3 regions of the Rhizobium sp. WSM1274 genome follow, and region 2 is predicted to be linked to each of the others. Evidence: predicted binding sites of a transcription regulator. Region 2 holds the regulator's gene; each other region holds the start of a gene.
The links. The regulator LexA, encoded in region 2, represses DNA repair genes until DNA is damaged. The targets are predictions, from matches to a motif close to TGTTCNNNNTGTGTTCNG.
Positions count from the first base shown of each region.

Region 1 (2,269 bases), 380 kb from region 2:
TGAAATAGTCGAGGAAGGTCGACCGGATATCGTTCACGCCGCTCATGCTATGCCCTTCAATGCTGCCGGAGGCAGGTAAATACAAATCCATCGGCTTTTAACGTTCGCCTCCGCCACTGTCCAGCAGACAAACAAAGCCGGCCGCATTCTCATCAGGGAATGCGGCCGGCTTTGATGTTTGAAAGAACCGAGCGTGAAAATCACATTTCCGCGGCGGAGTCGCCATCATCCGGGTCCGGTCCGCCATTCTGCAGGAAGCGGTCGGCAATCAGGCCGGCATTCTGACGCAGCGACAGTTCAATCTCGCGGGCGAGATCCGGATTGTCGCGCAGGAAGGTCTTGGCGTTTTCGCGGCCCTGGCCGAGGCGCTGGCTGTTATAGGAGAACCAGGCGCCCGACTTTTCGACGATGCCGGCCTTGACGCCGAGATCGACCAGTTCGCCGGTCTTGGAAACACCCTCGCCGTACATGATGTCGAACTCGACTTGCTTGAAGGGCGGCGCCATCTTGTTCTTGACGACCTTGACGCGGGTCTGGTTGCCGATCACCTCTTCGCGCTCCTTGACCGCGCCGATGCGCCGGATGTCGAGGCGCACGGAGGCATAGAATTTCAGCGCATTGCCGCCCGTCGTCGTTTCCGGCGAACCGAACATGACGCCGATCTTCATGCGGATCTGGTTGATGAAGATCACCATGGTGTTCGACTTCGAGATCGAAGCGGTGAGCTTGCGCAGCGCCTGGCTCATCAGTCGTGCCTGCAGGCCGGGAAGGCTGTCGCCCATCTCGCCTTCGATTTCGGCGCGCGGCGTCAGGGCCGCGACGGAGTCGACGACGAGAACGTCGACCGCGCCGGAGCGCACCAGCGTATCGGTGATTTCGAGCGCCTGCTCGCCGGTATCGGGCTGCGAGATCAGCAGGTTCTGCAGGTCGACGCCAAGCTTGCGGGCATAGACGGGATCGAGCGCATGTTCGGCATCGACGAAGGCGCAGATGCCGCCCTTCTTCTGCGCTTCGGCAATCGTCTGCAGTGCAAGCGTCGTCTTACCGGAGCTTTCCGGTCCGTAGATTTCGATGATGCGGCCCCTCGGCAGGCCACCGACGCCGAGCGCAATATCGAGGCCAAGCGAGCCGGTCGAGATCGTCTCGATCTCGACAACGTTCTCGTTGGAGCCGAGTTTCATGATCGAGCCCTTGCCGAACGACCGCTCTATCTGTGAGAGTGCCGCTTCAAGCGCCTTGCTTTTGTCCACCGATTTGTCCTCTACCAGCCGCAATGAATTCTGAGACATCCCATCCACCTTTAGGTTATTGAAGCCGCTCTAGCAATGTCGAGTTTGTACTTCATTTGTTCCATTCTCGCAATAGGCGATCAAACAGTTGAAAGAAAAAGGTAAAACGACACGTGTTCTGCATTTGTTTTATCGATAAAAAGCAACGGCTTAGGCCAGAAATGCCGACTCGGCCGCGGAAGGGCGCGCTGTATCGATTCGTCCTTCGGGCATCGGGAGAGCGGATCGGATGAAGAAAAAGATTCTTGTTCTCGGCGGCGCCCATATCGACCGGCGCGGCCGCATCTCCGGCGAGACGGCGCCTGGCGCCAGCAATCCCGGCACATGGTTCGAGGAGCCGGGCGGCGGCGGCTTCAATGCGGCGCGCAACCTCTCAAGGCTCGGTTTTCAGGTGACTATGATCTCGCCGCGCGGCGGCGATCCGATGGGCGAGACGGTTGGAGAAGCTGCCGATTTCGCCGGCATCGACGACCGGCCCTTCGTCTTCCTCGACCGCAAGACGCCGAGCTACACGGCGATCATAGAGAAGGACGGCAATTTGGTGATCGCCCTTGCCGACATGGATCTTTACCGCTTCTTCGTGCCGCGGCGTCTCTCCATCCGCTGGGTGCGAGAGGCCTTCGCCGCGCATGATTTCATCCTCTTCGACGCCAACCTGCCGGAAGAGACGGTCGCGGCGATCGTCGCAAAGGCGCATTCGCTAGGCAAGCCCGTTGCGGCAATCGCCATCTCGCCGGCCAAGGTCGTCAGGCTGAAACCCTGCATCAGGAATATCGACTACCTGTTCCTGAATGAGGCTGAAGCCGCCGCCCTTGCCGGTGCACTGCCGGAAGACGCCGCCGGCTGGCCACCTTTGCTGAACGAGATCGGCATCCGGAACGCCGTCGTTACTCGCGGTCAGCGCGAGCTCGTCGCACTTTGCGAGGGCCGCGCCGTAACACTGCAGCCGCCGATCGCCGACACCGTCGCCGATGTCACGG
Region 1 covers NZ_CP104138.1:2,275,161-2,277,429, forward strand. The annotation lists gene alaS (alanine--tRNA ligase) at 1-46, opposite strand, end outside; gene recA (recombinase RecA) at 201-1,289, opposite strand; gene N2600_RS11555 (carbohydrate kinase family protein) at 1,519-2,269, shown strand, end outside.
Region 1: the regulator LexA is predicted to act here: its motif matches at 1,336-1,353, upstream of recA (recombinase RecA).

Region 2 (2,269 bases):
GCGGCTTTTCAACCGCGCTGTTTTCGATCGACCATTTTCATCGCCTGACCGCCTATGGCCTGCCGGCAAACCTCGCGACGATGCCGATCATCTCCTTTATCGTCATGCCGGCCGGGCTGCTGGCGATGCTGCTCATGCCTTTCGGTCTGGATGTTTGGGCCTGGAAGGTCGTCGGATTCGGCCTCGATCTGGTGATCGCGGTCGCAAAGACGGTATCCGGCTGGGGCGGCAATATCGACGTTGGCCGTTTGCCCGGCTGGTATTTCGCGGTCGCCGTGGCAGGCTTTCTTCTGCTGACGCTGCTCCGGACGCGACTGCGCCATTCCGGCACATCGATCATCGCAGTCTCGACGCTCATCCTGTTCCTTCTACCGGTTCCCCGGCCGCCGGATCTGGTGATTTCGGAGGATGGCAATCTCGTCGCGGTCGTCGAGGCGGCAGCAATGGCGTCCAACCGTGAACGACCGCCGGATTTCATCTTCGACCAATGGCAGAGAGCGCTGGTCCTGCCGACGCATGATCCGCCGAAGATGCTGGATGGTCCTGCTATCCCGCCGGAGGGAGAAGACCGCCGCGTCAGGCTTTCCCGCGATCAGCAGACCGAAGCGAGGACCGCGATGCGTGCAGCCGCAGCGGCCGGTGAAGCAAACCGCTTTTCCTGCGTCAAAAAGGCCTGGTGCACATCAAGGCTTGGCAATGGCCAGGTCGTGGCCGTCATCGACAATGCCGCCTATCTCGGCCCCGCATGCGACGCCGCCGATATCGTCGTGACGTCGGTCCGCCTGCGCTTCAACAGCTGCCGCTCAGGTGCGACGCTCTTCACCGGTGAAACGCTGCGCAGGACCGGTTCCGTCGAGTTGCGCTTCACGAACGCCGGCCTGGAGGTGGCAACCGCATTCGATGCATTGTCGCGGCCATGGATGCGCCATCGCGCCTATGACTGGCGCAGCAATAGTTTTACCGAGCCCGGTCTAGCCAAGGTCAGTGATAGCGGCGAATAAGACCGACGAGCTTGCCCTGAACCTTGACACGGTCCGGCCCGAAAATCCGGGTCTCGTAAGCCGGGTTGGCGGCTTCGAGCGCAATCGAGGCGCCCTTGCGGCGGAAGCGTTTGAGTGTCGCTTCCTCGTCGTCGACGAGAGCAACGACGATGTCGCCAGGACTTGCGGTGCTGCCGTTGCGGATGATCACGGTGTCGCCGTCAAAGATGCCGGCGTCGATCATCGAATCGCCCTTGACCTCCAGCGCATAATGTTCACCGGAACCGAGCATGTCGGCCGGAACGACGATGTCGTGGGTGTTGTTCTGGATCGCCGAGATCGGAACACCGGCGGCGATGCGGCCCATGACCGGCACGGAGACCGAGTTGCCGTTGTCGGCGACGGGTTTTGCAGGGGCAGGAGCGGCGACCGGCTGTGGCTTGCCGAGGCTGCCCTCGATGACGCTCGGCGAAAAGCCACGCCGCGGCTGGATGCTGGGGCTGTAGGCCTCCGGAAGCTTGATGACCTCGATCGCGCGGGCCCGGTTCGGTAGGCGGCGAATGAAGCCACGTTCCTCGAGCGCTGTAATCAAGCGATGAATCCCGGACTTCGAAGCGAGGTCCAGGGCATCCTTCATTTCGTCGAAAGATGGCGGAACGCCGGATTCCTTCATGCGCTCATGAATGAAAAGGAGAAGCTCCTGTTGTTTGCGCGTGAGCATCGACGTTGTGACCTCGTGATTGAAACAAATCCAGAACAGACACTATATGTTCCATATGTGTTCCGCAAGTAGCTAAATTTCCGTAAAACTTGGAACCAACTCGTCGAGATTCTTATTTTCATTCGCCGGATTGGACACATGTCTTGCATTGAGGGTGGCGCTGTCGCACATCTCTTGCCGATTTGAGGAGGGATATGATGAACACGCATTCCACCAAACCGTACCCGCTGGATCATGTCGTGCTGCCGGTCGTCGACATCGATCTGGCGCGCGAAAGGCTCGGCAAGCTCGGCTTCACCGTTGCCGCCGATGCGCGCCATCCCTTCGGAACGAAGAATGCCTGCGTCTTCTTTGCCGACAAGACCTATCTGGAGCCGCTCGGGATCGCGAGCGTCGAGGAGAGCGAGGCATCGGCGCGACGAGGCAATGTCTTCACCGCTCGCAACCGGGCTTTCCGCTTCCGTTGCGGCGCGGAGGGGCTTTCGGCGGTGGCCTTCGGCAGCAAGGATGCCGGCATCGATCATCAGGATTTCGTCGGCAACGGGTCGAGCGCCGGGGAGATGCTGCA
Region 2 covers NZ_CP104138.1:1,897,628-1,899,896, forward strand. The annotation lists gene N2600_RS09650 (ComEC/Rec2 family competence protein) at 1-1,001, shown strand, start outside; gene lexA (transcriptional repressor LexA) at 982-1,701, opposite strand; gene N2600_RS09660 (VOC family protein) at 1,899-2,269, shown strand, end outside.

Region 3 (2,269 bases), 2.3 Mb from region 2:
TGCAGAAGCGGAGGCGATCATATCAGCCTTTGCCGACCCCGCTTCCGATGGGCTGAACGTCATCAATGCAGGCGGGCGGATGATCGAGCGGCTGCATCTTGCCCAAGCGGAAAGTCTGGTCCATAAAGCCCGCCTGATCGCAGCCCGCCAGATTGCAGCACGAAAGATGATGTAATGAAACTTTACCGCTTCCTGACCGGTCCCGACGATGCTTCCTTTTGCCACAAGGTCACCGCCGTCCTCAACAAGGGCTGGTCGCTGGAGGGCTCGCCGACCTATGCTTTCAATGCCGCGACCGGCGCGATGCAATGCGGCCAGGCCGTCGTCAAGCATGTCGAAGGCAAGGATTACGATCCTGAGATGAAGCTCTCAGAGCAGTGAGGTTTTAGCGCATAACCCCGAAATTGTAATCGATTTTCGGAAAGGATTATGCGTGATTGAAAGTGATAGAGCGTCCTTAGCGCGTCCTTGGACGCGCGGCGCTCTATCGTTCGGCGGCTTCCTCGGCGCTTGCCTCGATCCGCTCCATGTCATCGTCGCTTAGGCCGAAATGGTGACCGATCTCGTGGATCAGGACGTGGGTGATGATATCGCCGAGCGTCTCGTCGTTCTCAGCCCAGTAGTCGAGGATGGGGCGGCGGTACAGGCGGATGCGGTTCGGCATCTCGCCGGTTTCCAGCGTGAAACGTTCGGAAATGCCCCTGCCCTCGAAAAGGCCGAGCAGATCGAAAGGGGTTTCCAGCGCCATGTCCTCGAAAACGTCGTCATCGGGGAAATCTTCAATCTCGATCGTGAGGTTGGTCGTCAACTGGCGAAATTCATCCGGCAAATGGCTATAGGCCTCCATCGCCAGCGACTCGAAGGTGCTGATCGTCGGCGCATGGCGGTCCCGCCAATCATCGCTCTGGTCTATGCGGGCCATGAATATTCCTTCCTTTGCGGGCCCATATAGAACCTTTATCGCCGATTTTCGAGTGCGGAATCAAAGGCAGGAATAAATTCATAGAAAATGGCCGTTGACTCTTCATTAGCTCTCTGGAATCTATAAGAACATAACAGGAACAAGACGAATTGGAGAACGCCATGGCGCAGCACGCCCTGGCGCGCGAGCGGCTTTTTGCGCTCCGCGAAACCATCGCCAGACTGGAGGGAAGGCTCGCGCCGGCGCTTGCCGCGGCGGAGCAGGAAGCCTTGGCGGCAGGAGGTCAGACACCCAGGAGACGCATTCTGCCGCCCTTGGCGTTTGGGGTTGAATTTCTCGACAGCGCGCTGGAAGGCGGGTTGCCGCTCGATGCGATCACCGAATTCCGCTCGGCTCTGTCTCGCGATGCCGGTGCGGCAAGCGGGCTGGCGATGGCTGTTGCCGCGCGGCTGCAGAAACAGGAAGCGGATGCCGGCAGGCTTATGCCGTTGCTCTGGATCGGCGATGCCGTCGGCACGCTGGAGGCCGGTCGTCCCTATGCACCAGGGCTTCGGGATTTCGGATTGAGCCCGGAGCGGTTTCTCCATGCCGCGCCGCGCAAGCTGGATGAGGCGCTCTGGCTGGCGGAGGTGGCGGTGGAAAGCGCTGCCTTCTCGGCCGTCATCTTCGAAGTGCGAGGCAATCCCGCCCATTTTGGCCTGACCGAAAGCCGCAGGCTCAGTCTCAGGGCGCATGCTGCCCGCCGTCCGCTATTCCTTGTCCGCCAGGCCGGAGCAGAGGAGGCAAGCAGTGCGGCCTTCCGTCTGCATGTTGAGCCGGCCCCGTCCGGTCTGCGGCCGTTGCCGGATGGATCGAAACTTTCCGGCAGCATCGGCAATCCGATTTTCCGTCTCACGCTGGAGAAGAGCCGCAATCCGGCCCCGCTCTCCTTTCTTCTGGAGTGGAATCCCCATGACCGCCAATTTCTCCCTGTCGCCGAACCAAACCTCGTTCGTCCTCCAGGCGAACAGTCAGCGCATTCTGGCGCTCAGCTTCCCGCATCTGCCAACGGACCGGATCGCCCGCAAGCGATGGGGGCTCTCCTGGCGTTCGAAAGGGCGTCCTGAAACGCCGCCTATCGTCTGTTCCGGCAAGCTCAACAATGCCATGCGGCTGACGGCACTGGACGAGTTGGCCGAAAGGTTGGGGCTGAGGAAGGAGCTGGGCGTTGCCGAAGCGCGCGCCATGTACCCCATGCTCGAGGTGGCGGAAGAGGATCTGGCGGCCGACCGCCGGTTGCTGGAGGCCATTGCCGACTGGTGCGACCGCTATACGCCGCTGGTGGCGTTCGACGGCAAGGACGGTCTG
Region 3 covers NZ_CP104138.1:4,478,414-4,480,682, reverse strand. The annotation lists gene N2600_RS22130 (HpcH/HpaI aldolase/citrate lyase family protein) at 1-175, shown strand, start outside; gene N2600_RS22125 (DUF1737 domain-containing protein) at 175-381, shown strand; gene N2600_RS22120 (metallopeptidase family protein) at 485-922, opposite strand; gene N2600_RS22115 (ImuA family protein) at 1,084-2,028, shown strand; gene N2600_RS22110 (Y-family DNA polymerase) at 2,069-2,269, shown strand, end outside.
Region 3: the regulator LexA is predicted to act here: its motif matches at 1,047-1,064, upstream of N2600_RS22115 (ImuA family protein).